2 regions of the Halomonas profundus genome follow, and region 2 is predicted to be linked to the other one. Evidence: predicted binding sites of a transcription regulator. Region 2 holds the regulator's gene; the other holds the start of a gene.
The links. Region 2 encodes PhoB, which activates phosphate uptake and scavenging genes when phosphate is short. Its sites were predicted from a motif close to TGTCATANNNNTGTCANA; they were not measured.
Positions count from the first base shown of each region.

Region 1: a site for PhoB is predicted at 3,042-3,059, ahead of LMS44_RS02645 (esterase-like activity of phytase family protein). Genes of this name have one in related genera too.

Region 1 covers NZ_CP086344.1:551,898-557,100, forward strand. Annotated here, with positions in the region: gene lptF (LPS export ABC transporter permease LptF) at 1-153, shown strand, start outside; gene lptG (LPS export ABC transporter permease LptG) at 153-1,217, shown strand; gene LMS44_RS02630 (RDD family protein) at 1,283-1,756, shown strand; gene LMS44_RS02635 ((2Fe-2S)-binding protein) at 1,915-2,121, shown strand; gene bfr (bacterioferritin) at 2,313-2,795, shown strand; gene LMS44_RS02645 (esterase-like activity of phytase family protein) at 3,148-5,203, shown strand, end outside.
Region 2 covers NZ_CP086344.1:5,156,479-5,161,681, reverse strand. Annotated here, with positions in the region: gene LMS44_RS23530 (NAD(P)/FAD-dependent oxidoreductase) at 1-169, opposite strand, end outside; gene LMS44_RS23525 (chorismate--pyruvate lyase family protein) at 307-882, shown strand; gene ubiA (4-hydroxybenzoate octaprenyltransferase) at 918-1,808, shown strand; gene phoB (phosphate regulon transcriptional regulator PhoB) at 1,934-2,623, shown strand; gene phoR (phosphate regulon sensor histidine kinase PhoR) at 2,626-3,912, shown strand; gene LMS44_RS23505 (hypothetical protein) at 4,224-4,538, shown strand; gene LMS44_RS23500 (hypothetical protein) at 5,190-5,203, shown strand, end outside.

The DNA of each region.
Region 1 (5,203 bases), 650 kb from region 2:
TACGTCGCCTATCTTAGTCTGCTGCTCGCGGTTGTCGATGCGATTGGCAGTGGCACTTGGTCCACCACGCTGGGCGTGTGGCCAGTCCATGGGCTGTTTTTAGGGCTGGGCCTATTATTGCTATGGCGCTCGCAACGCAAGGGGATGCGATAATGGTGCTTGACCGTCTTGATCGTTATATCGCCCGCAACGTGCTGGCGGCCATTATCGTCGTTCAGTTCGTGCTGCTGGGGTTGGATATTACCATCGCTTATATCGATGATTTAGGCGATGTGCAGGCGGGCTATACCGCCTTCGATGCGCTGCTTTACCTGCTAATGCGCACGCCTTGGCGATTCTATCAGTACGCCCCGGTAGCCGTATTAATTGGCGCGCTGATTGGCTTAGGCAGCATGGCTTCCAGCAATGAGCTTACCGTTATGCGCGCCGCTGGGCGTTCTCTGGCGCGCATTGTATGGGGGGTGATGAAACCCGTGCTGGTGGTCGTGGTCGTGGTGCTGTTAGTTGCCGAATACGTTAGCCCACGCACCGAGCAGTATGCCGAGGCGTGGCGGCTGGAAAAACTCCAGGGTGAAGGCGCTGTGTTGACCAGTCGCAGCGGCTGGCAGATAGAGGGTGACAGCGTCTACCGTTTTGGGGCAATTCGCGCGGATAACGTCGTGCTCGATTTAACCCGCTATCGCTTTGATGACCGCCAACTGGTCGAAGCCACTTACGCTCAGCGCGCACACTGGGAAAACGATGCCTGGCGTTTGGAAAACGTCGCTACCACGCGTATTTTTGACGATCACACCGAGTCTGAGCAGATGGCAAGCATGGGTTGGGACACCTCTTTCACCCCCACCCAGCTAGAGAGGCTGCTGCGCGATATTGAGAGTCAGGCGCCCAGCGAGCTTTGGGCCTATGCCCAGTTCCTTGAAGAGCAGAACCTGCAGAATGATCAGGCACTGCTGTATTTTTGGCAGAAGATGCTGATGCCGCTCACCATGGGGTCGCTGGTGCTGATTGCCGCCTCCTTTGTATTTGGCCCGCTGCGCACCGTGGCCGCTGGTACTCGGGTGTTTTATGGCGTTGTCACTGGGCTGAGCTTTAAGTACGTTCAGGATCTACTGGCGCCCGCCTCGACGATATTTGGCTTTTCACCCGTCTGGGCCGTACTGGTGCCGACTCTGGCCTGCGCTGGGGTCGGGATCTACTTTCTACGTCGCAATGGTTAATGCCGCAATAGTAGCCATCACAGCCTCGTATCGTCCAGAAACAGCCAGCAACCACGAAGAGAACTATGCAAACACGACGCTTTACTCAGTTGGACAGCGTATGGCCAGCCGGTCTTGGCCGACGACTGGGCGCCATGCTGTATGACGGCTTTTTGGTCACCGCGATTTGGATTGCGGTGACCGTCGTGCATATGCTGTTTTTCCGCTATGTGCTGGGTCAACAGCCCGAAGAGATTGGCACTACGGCCAGCGATGTTTTGAGTTTGCAGCTCTTGCTGGTGTTTTTTGTCACGCTGTTTTTTGTTTTCTCCTGGTCGCGCGGTGGTATGACCTTGGGTATGCAGGCATGGCGATTACGGGTGCAAACGGTAGACGGGTATTCACTGAACTTGAAGCAATGCCTCATCCGCTGCGCGGTGGCGTGGCTCTCGCTGCTGGCGTTTGGTTTGGGCTACTTATGGGTGCTGTTCGATAAACAGCGGCGTAGCTGGCCGGATATTGCTTCCAACACGCAAACGGTGGTTTTGCCGAAAAAATAATTTCAGCTGGTATGGGGCAAAAAGTGCTTTTACGCCAGTACGTTATTTTGCTGCTCTTGCTTATTAAGACGAATGGATAGCAAAAAGCAGTCATTTCTACTTGATAAGATGTATGCGAATCATTTACATTCATCTCATGATTTTTATGAGGTGTCGCCATGTACGTTTGCGTGTGCAAGGGAGTAACCGATCATCAGATTCGCCAGCACGTTAGCGACGGAGCGCGCAGCTGGCGAGAAGTACGCGAGGCAACCGGCTGCGCAACGCAGTGCGGTAAGTGCGCGTGCTACGCTAAATCAATTACCCGCGATGCCGTTCAGGAAGCACGTCAAGAAGCCGATATGGGCCTTGCCTACGCCGTGTGACGCGAATCACTATTGTTAGGGTTATCTTTAGCAAATAACTGATTTGCTTGAACTTTTAATCATCTTATCTATACTCTCAGAAACGCTGGGGGTATAGCTATTTGCGCCTATACTCTTCTCCAAACGTAACTGCTTGATCGTATTGTCTAAACTAGATTAAACATCAGCATTACAGTAGAAAAGGTGACGTCATGAAAGGTGATACGAAAGTTATTGAGCATCTCAATAAGGCGCTCGGCAACGAACTGGTTGCGATCAATCAGTACTTTTTGCATGCCAAGATGTACAAAGACTGGGGCCTAAAAGCACTCGCCAAGTGGGAATACGATGAGTCCATCGAAGAGATGCAGCACGCTGACAAGATCATCGAGCGTATCCTATTCCTGGAAGGTATTCCCAACCTGCAAGACCTGGGCAAGCTGCACATTGGCGAAAACGTCAAAGAAATGCTCGAAAGCGATCTAAAAATTGAGCACGATGGCCGCAACGACTACATCGAAGCCATCACCTATTGTGAAAGCGTTAAAGATTACGTTACCCGCGACATGCTCCGCGATCTGCTCGCCGACGAAGAAGACCATATCGATCACATCGAAACGGAACTTGGTTTGATCGACAAGGTGGGTATTCAGAATTACATGCAACGCCAAATGCAGATGGCAGGCGACGAGTAAAACGCTATCGCGCGTATGTCGCGTATGTATAGAAGTAAGCTAGCAACCAAAACTAGCTAAAAAGCAGCCAGTCAGGGCTAACTGACTGGCTGCTTTCGTTCTAAGGTCTCCTTTAACCTATCGATTTTCCTGCTTCCCTTTTCCCCTATGCGTTCCTTCACTACTTACCCATCTAACATTTTTGCGGCAACTTGGATTTCGCGCTGAGGTGTGCCGATAGCCAACGGCGCTAACTTAGCCAGTGAGTGTCATAAGCCTGACATCGTTATGATGTTGGATGGTTAATCGGACATAGCAAGTTTAATAACTTAATCAGTCGTTTCTTAAGCTTAGGCAAGGGATTAACTCCATCATGATACTCAAACGCAGACCAACCCTGTTGGCGCTGGCTGCTGTGCTGGCCGCCACGCAAGCGGCAGGCGCGGCAGATCAACATTTCAACCGCATCGCCAGTTTCGCGGTTCCCGATAACATGGCCGAGGGCGAGGATCGTACACGCGAGACCGCGCCTGAAGTCATTGCTGCTTCCGGTGATGGCATGACGCTGGTGTATACCGATAGCCCGCTGGGCGTGATTGGGCGCATCGATATCAGCGACCCGGCTAATCCGCAACCGCTGGGTAATATCGTTATGGACGGCGAGCCTACGGCCGTATCGGTGCTCGGCAATATGGCCTATGTCGGAGTGAATACATCGGTTTCCTACAGCGAACCTTCCGGGGAGCTGCGCACGGTCGATTTAGCCAGTGGCGAGATACTCGCCTCCTGCCCGCTGGACGGACAGCCCGATAGTGTAGCTTCCGCTGCGGCCCCCGATGGGCGCTTTGTCGCTGTCGCCATTGAGAACGAACGCGACGAAGAGGCGGGCGATGGACGTGTACCGCAGATGCCCGGCGGTTCCGTGGCACTGGTGAAGATCAATGCGGAAGGGCTGGTTAACTGTGACAGCCTGCTCTACGCCGACGTAACCGGGCTCGCCGAGATCGCCCCCGAGGATCCCGAGCCGGAGTTTGTCGATATCAACACCCTGGGTGAGACCGTCGTGACCGTGCAGGAGAACAACCACCTGGTGGTGCTCGACTACGCCGGTAAGGTGGTGGCGGATTTCAGCGCCGGGACTGTCGACCTGGACGGCATTGACGCCAGCGATGACGGTGCACTGATCTTCAACGAGCAGCAAGCCGAGCGTCTGCGCGAGCCGGATGCGCTGCAGTGGATCGACAACGACCACTTCGCTATTGCCAACGAAGGCGATATGGATGGCGGCGCGCGCGGCTGGACGATCTTCAACAAGCGTGGCGAGGTGGTATACGAGTCAGGTACTTCATTCGAGCGCGCGGTGATTGAAGCGGGTCACTACCCCGATAAGCGTTCGGATGCCAAAGGCAGCGAGCCGGAGGGGATGGAGTTTGCGGTGTTCGAAGGTACGCCCTATGTCTTCCTGCTTTCCGAGCGCGGCTCGCTGGTGGGCGTTTATGACGTTAGCAACCTGGCCGAACCGCAGCTCACCCAGCTACTGCCCTCGGGCCTGTCTCCCGAAGGCGCCGTGGCGATTCCCAGCCGTGGCCTGTTAGCCACCGCCAATGAAGGAGATCTGGGCGAAGACGGCGGCCCCCGCGCCCATGTCATGATTTATCAATACCAGGATGCGCCAGCGGTCTATCCCACCCTGACCTCGGCGGGCGCTGATGAACTGATCGGCTGGGGCGCACTTTCCGGTTTGGTCGCCGCTGATGACATGCTCTACGCGGTCAACGACAGCTTCTACAGCGCCCAGCCGCGCATCTTTACCATCGACCCCTCAGCCTCCCCGGCGCGGATTACGGCAGCACTGGACGTGACCCGCAACGGTGAGCCTGCGCTAGGGCTGGATATGGAAGGCATTACCACCGATGGTGAAGGTGGCTTCTGGGTCGCTTCCGAAGGTAACGACAAAGGCCTTGCCAACACCCTTTATCATGTGGGTTCCGACGGCGAGATTATCCAAGGAATTGCACTGCCCGAGGCGCTCGCTCAACAGGCATTGAAGTGGGGATTAGAAGGCGTCACGCGCATTGATGATCAACTGTGGCTGGCGGTGCAGCGCCCTTGGCAGGATGACCCCGAGGGCATGGTCAAGCTGCTGCGTTTTGATATCGACAGTGGCGAGTGGGCCGCTGTTCATTACCCGCTGGATAACGTGGAACAGGGTTGGATTGGCCTCTCCGAAATCACCGCCCATGGCGATTGGCTTTATTTGATCGAGCGCGACAACCAGATCGGCGCCGAGGCGAAGGTTAAGCAAGTGACCCGCGTTGCCCTGGACGGCCTGGAACCCGCCCCGCTGGGCGGTGAGCTGCCGGTGGTCGAGAAACAGCTAGTGCGCGACCTGATTCCCGACCTGGCCAGCTACAACGGCTTTGTGGTGG
Region 2 (5,203 bases):
AGAGCAACGGCTTGCTGTAATCATCGCCGCTGTCGGCGCTCACCAGCGTTATTGAGCGTTGGTCGCCCAATCGGCGCAACGCCCGGGCAAGGCCAACCCCTGCCATTCCAGTGCCAATAATCACCAGCGCAGAGTGCGAAGAGGTTTTCTGTGTTTGGGTGGCGGGCATGCAGACACCAAAAAAGTTGCTAAATAAGGTTGCGAAAAAAGAAGCGCTAAACCGAGTCGTTAAAAAAGTCGCTGAAACAAAAGCCTTTCAGTGCTCATGTTACACTAGCCAACCCGTTAATTGCCCTGGAGAACTCGGTGACGGCTGCTGCTTTTCGGCAAACTCCTCTATTTTCCCGCTGGCGCCCGATTGATGCGGCGCGCCCGGCGATGAGTGCTTCCTGGTGGCAGTGGGTTGCCTCCACCGACTCGTTAACCGCCCACTTAATGGTCGCAGGTGGCGAGAAGCCGTTTCGAGTACGACTGTTGCGCCAGGGGGTTGGTTGGCCGCGCCAGGATGAGGCTCAGGCGCTGGGCATTGGTGCCAAGCGTTACGCCTGGCTGCGGGAAGTGGCGCTGTGCTTAGATGGAACGCCATGGGTGGTGGCGCGCTCGGTCGCCCCGCTTTCACAGGTAAAGGGCCAACGGCTAGAGTGCCTGGGCGAGCGCTCGCTAGGTAGTTGGCTATTTCGCCAGCCGGGTTTAGTGCGTGGGCCATTGGAAGTAACGACGCATTCCCCCCAGTTTGCTAGCGTCAACGGCATACAGGAAGGCTGTGCCTGGGGAAGGCGCTCTGTTTTTTATCACGGCTGTAAGCACGGCAGTCTGTCGTTATTAGTGCAAGAGTATTTTTTGACGGCGATGGCGGATGATCTTGGCCTGCCTTCGCGCTAGGCTAGCGCCTGCATCTTATTCTTCGTGAGGTAAGCATGGATCGTTCACTGTTGCGGCCGAAGGGATGGGCTCGCGTGGCAGATTTTTTACAGCTGATGCGCTTGAATCGGCCGATAGGCACATGGCTTTTGATGTGGCCGACGCTGTGGGCATTATGGGTGGCTGCGGAAGGTGTACCAGGGCGAAATGTGCTGCTGATTTTTGTGGCCGGCGTTTATGTGATGCGCGCTGCGGGCTGCGTGGTCAATGACTATGCGGATCGCCACTTCGATGGGCATGTGAAACGCACAAAACAACGTCCGCTAGCGACGGGCCGTATCAGCGAAACCGAAGCTCAACTGCTGTTTATCGCCCTGGTGGCCGCTGCGTTTATTCTGGTATTACTGACCAACTGGTTTACGGTGCTGCTCTCGCTGGGCGGGGTGCTGCTGGCGATTATTTATCCGTTTATGAAGCGCTATACCCACTTTCCTCAGGTGGTGCTGGGCGCGGCTTTTTCCTGGGCAATTCCGATGGCTTTTGGCGCCGTGCTCGGCCACGTGCCGCTGGAAGCATGGCTGCTATTCTGCGCTAATGTGTGCTGGACAGTGGCCTACGATACCCAGTACGCCATGGTCGATCGCGACGACGATTTAAAAATTGGCATTAAATCGACGGCCGTGCTGTTTGGAAATGCGGATCGTTTGATTATCGGCTTACTCCAGCTAGCCACCCTGGGGTTGCTGGCTTGGGTAGGCTGGTGGGTTGGTTTAGGTGGTTTCTTCTGGTTAGGGCTAGCGGCAATGGCAGCGACTTTTCTGCATCAGCAGCGCTTAATTCGCGACCAGGAGCGGGATGCCTGCTTCCAGGCGTTTCTCAATAATCACTGGTCGGGACTGCTGATTTTTGCCGGTATCGCGCTAAGTTGGTGGCCTGCGGCTGGCTGATCGCGGCGGTTGTCATGTAATTGTCATCAAGTCATGGTGTTATCGTCACTGACATGTCATTGATCTGTTTATCTTTGAACTGTTTTTCTTTGAACTAGTTTCTTTGAACACCGTGAGGCTCTGGTATGACCGCCAAGACCGTTCTGATTGTCGATGATGAGGCGTCGATTCGCGAGATGATCGCGGTAGCGCTGGAAATGGCTGACTATCGCGTGCTCGAAGCGGATAACGCCCAGGATGCTCATGCCATGGTGGTCGACCACCAACCCGATTTACTGCTGCTGGACTGGATGATGCCCGGCACTAGCGGTATTGAGCTGGCGAGACGCCTAAAACGTGAAGAAACCACCGCTGAAATCCCGATTATTATGCTCACCGCGAAAGGCGAAGAGGATAATAAAATTCAAGGGCTTGAAGCCGGTGCCGATGACTATATCACCAAGCCTTTTTCACCCCGGGAATTGGTGGCACGGCTAAAAGCGGTGCTGCGCCGTGCGACGCCACGTGGCGTTGAAGACCCGATTGAGATTAACGGCCTGCTGCTTGATCCGGTGAGCCACCGGGTAAGTGCCCACGGCAAAGCGCTGGAAATGGGCCCCACCGAGTACCGTTTGCTGCAGTTTTTTATGACTCACCAAGAGCGCGCTTACACACGTAGCCAGCTGCTTGACCAAGTGTGGGGCGGCAATGTTTACGTTGAAGAGCGCACGGTCGATGTGCATATCCGCCGCTTGCGTAAAGCGCTGGGCGACGTGCATCAAAACCTGATCCAAACGGTTCGGGGTACCGGTTACCGTTTCTCTGCACGGGTGTAAATGTGCGTTTATGGAGTCGTGAGCTGTGGCGAATAGCGTGGCTGGCCACGCTGGGCACTTGCTTGGGCTGGCTGTTGGGCTCGGCTGGGCTGGGGCTTGCAGCAGGGCTTGCGGGATGCTTGTTTTACCACTTACGACAGTTACGCGAACTCTATTTGTGGCTCACCCTCCACCCTAACGATGAACCGCCTGCCGCTCGCGGGATGTGGGGCGAGCTATTCGATCGTTTATACCGCTATCAAAAAAGTCAGCGCATCACCCAAAGCCGTCTGCGGGCTACTTTGGCACGTATTCAAGAGTCGTCTGAAGCAATGCGTGATAGCGTGGTCATGCTTGATCGCCACGGTGATTTGGAGTGGTGGAACAGCGCCGCCACCGCCATGCTGGGGCTACAAACCGTCCATGATCGTGGTCAACACATTACCAACCTGCTGCGCGACCCGGGCTTTATCAGCTATTTTAATTCGCGTAACTACAGTGAGCCGTTAACGCTCACCTCACCGATTGATGAACGGCGAATCCTGCAGTATCAAATTACCCTCTACGGTGACGACGAACGCTTAGTGATGGCTCGCGATATCACCCGCTTGCATCGTCTTGAGCAGATGCGGCGCGACTTTGTCGCCAACGTTTCCCATGAGTTACGTACGCCGCTGACCGTTCTCTCCGGCTATTTGGAAACCTACAGTGATATCTCCGACCAGCTTCCGCCGCGCTTGGGACGTAGTATTCAGCAAATGCAGGAACAGACCCAGCGGATGCAGAATCTGGTTAACGATTTATTGCTGCTCTCGCGTTTGGAAATTGACCAGGGCGGCCAAGATCATCATCCACTGTCACTCGAGCCTTTACTGCAAAGCGTTTGTGATGATGCGCTGGCCCTATCGCATCAACGTCATACCATCACCGTCGCCCTTGAGAGCGATGCCCGACTGTTAGGCAGTGAACAGGAGATTCGCAGCGCCGTCTCTAACCTTGCCTTTAATGCGGTTCGCTACACGCCTGCTGGCAGCCAAATCACCCTGCGCTGGAAAGCTAGCGCTACTGGTGGCGGCTATATCGATGTGGAAGATAACGGTGAAGGGATTGATCCCGTTCATATTCCCCGACTAACAGAACGCTTTTACCGTGTTGATAAGGGGCGCAGCACTGCGACTGGCGGCACAGGTTTAGGCTTGGCGATCGTTAAGCACGTGCTGTTGCGCCACGATGCGCAACTACAAATTGAGTCCCTTCCCGGCAAGGGTGCGTTGTTTCGCTGCACCTTCCCCCCCTCGCGTCTTGTTTAATTTAGCAAGTCATCCCATTGCATAATATTTGTAGCAATGTGCAATATTGGCATGCAAGGTTGGCAAAGCTTTACCCATGTGCCATTTTTACACAGCTTAAAGCGTTGTGTCGTGACTCAGTCGATGCCTTTTTGGCATAACTTATTTTTAATTAAGAGACTGATTTTGTTGTTTTTATTTATATGCTTAAGTTTTTTGGCATGCCTTCTGCAGAGTACAGATTGAAGGAAGATGACCGCAGGAATTGCTGGCTTCTCAGTAAGCCTTTCTTTCTTCATTAAGCGGTACTAAACAGCGATCGGAGGTAGGATATGACGTCCAAGGATTTTCTCAAGAAAGCTGGCATTTTAGGTGTATCTTTTGGTCTGATGGCAAGCCCATTAGCTTTTGCACAAACCGATGAAAATTCGGCGATTGACGAAAACCAAGGTATTACCGCTGACGAGCAACCGATGGATTCCCAAGGTACCGGTAGTTCAACTGGCAGTGATACAACAGACATGACTGACGATTTAACCCATGACGAAGGTGATGGTGCCAGCGACATGGATCCGCAATCAAGCAGTCACTCAGACGATGCTGAGTATGACAAGGATGAGCTTGTAGAAGAAAATGGCGGTAGCTAATTATCAATGACCTTTTAGATATCATTAAAAGCTTTTTCAGAGAATGAATAAGCGATTAACAGGATGTTACAAAAGCAAGAATGCTTTTAAGATTCACGGATGAATCAGTAGGCAATCAGAACACTAGTCAGGGTTAATTCCAAGGTTGGAGCCCCGCACAAGGAGTGGAAGCTAGCGTTAGTTATTACCTATAGCCAATTCTGATATCGGGCCCCGCAATGCGGGGCCTAATTTTTGCTGCCTACTTTTTATCTCGCTTATCCCCCCGCTACTTTCTCCCCTATCTTTTCCGCCGATCTTTCTTTGCGCCTCTCTATCCAATGCCATGTCTTGTTTTTTATGAATTGATGCCGTAGCGCTTTGTTGGCATCGAGCCTTTTATTTTGCTGAGTGTGTCATAAAGGCACAGACAGTTTTGCGCATGTGTCATTAGTGCACATGTAATTAGCGTGCTTTTGTTTTTAGCGGTGTATAATTGTGCGCAATGTATTTATTTTAAATTATTGATTTATATGGTTATTTTATTTTTATAAGAGAGTTGGCATTACATATGCTTTCTAGAGGTAGTGAAGCTAGCCGCAGTGAGATCTGGCCAGAGAGCCCTTCTCACTTCACTTCAGCGGTATCAAACGGTTACCAGGAGTAAATAGTATGTTTAACGATTT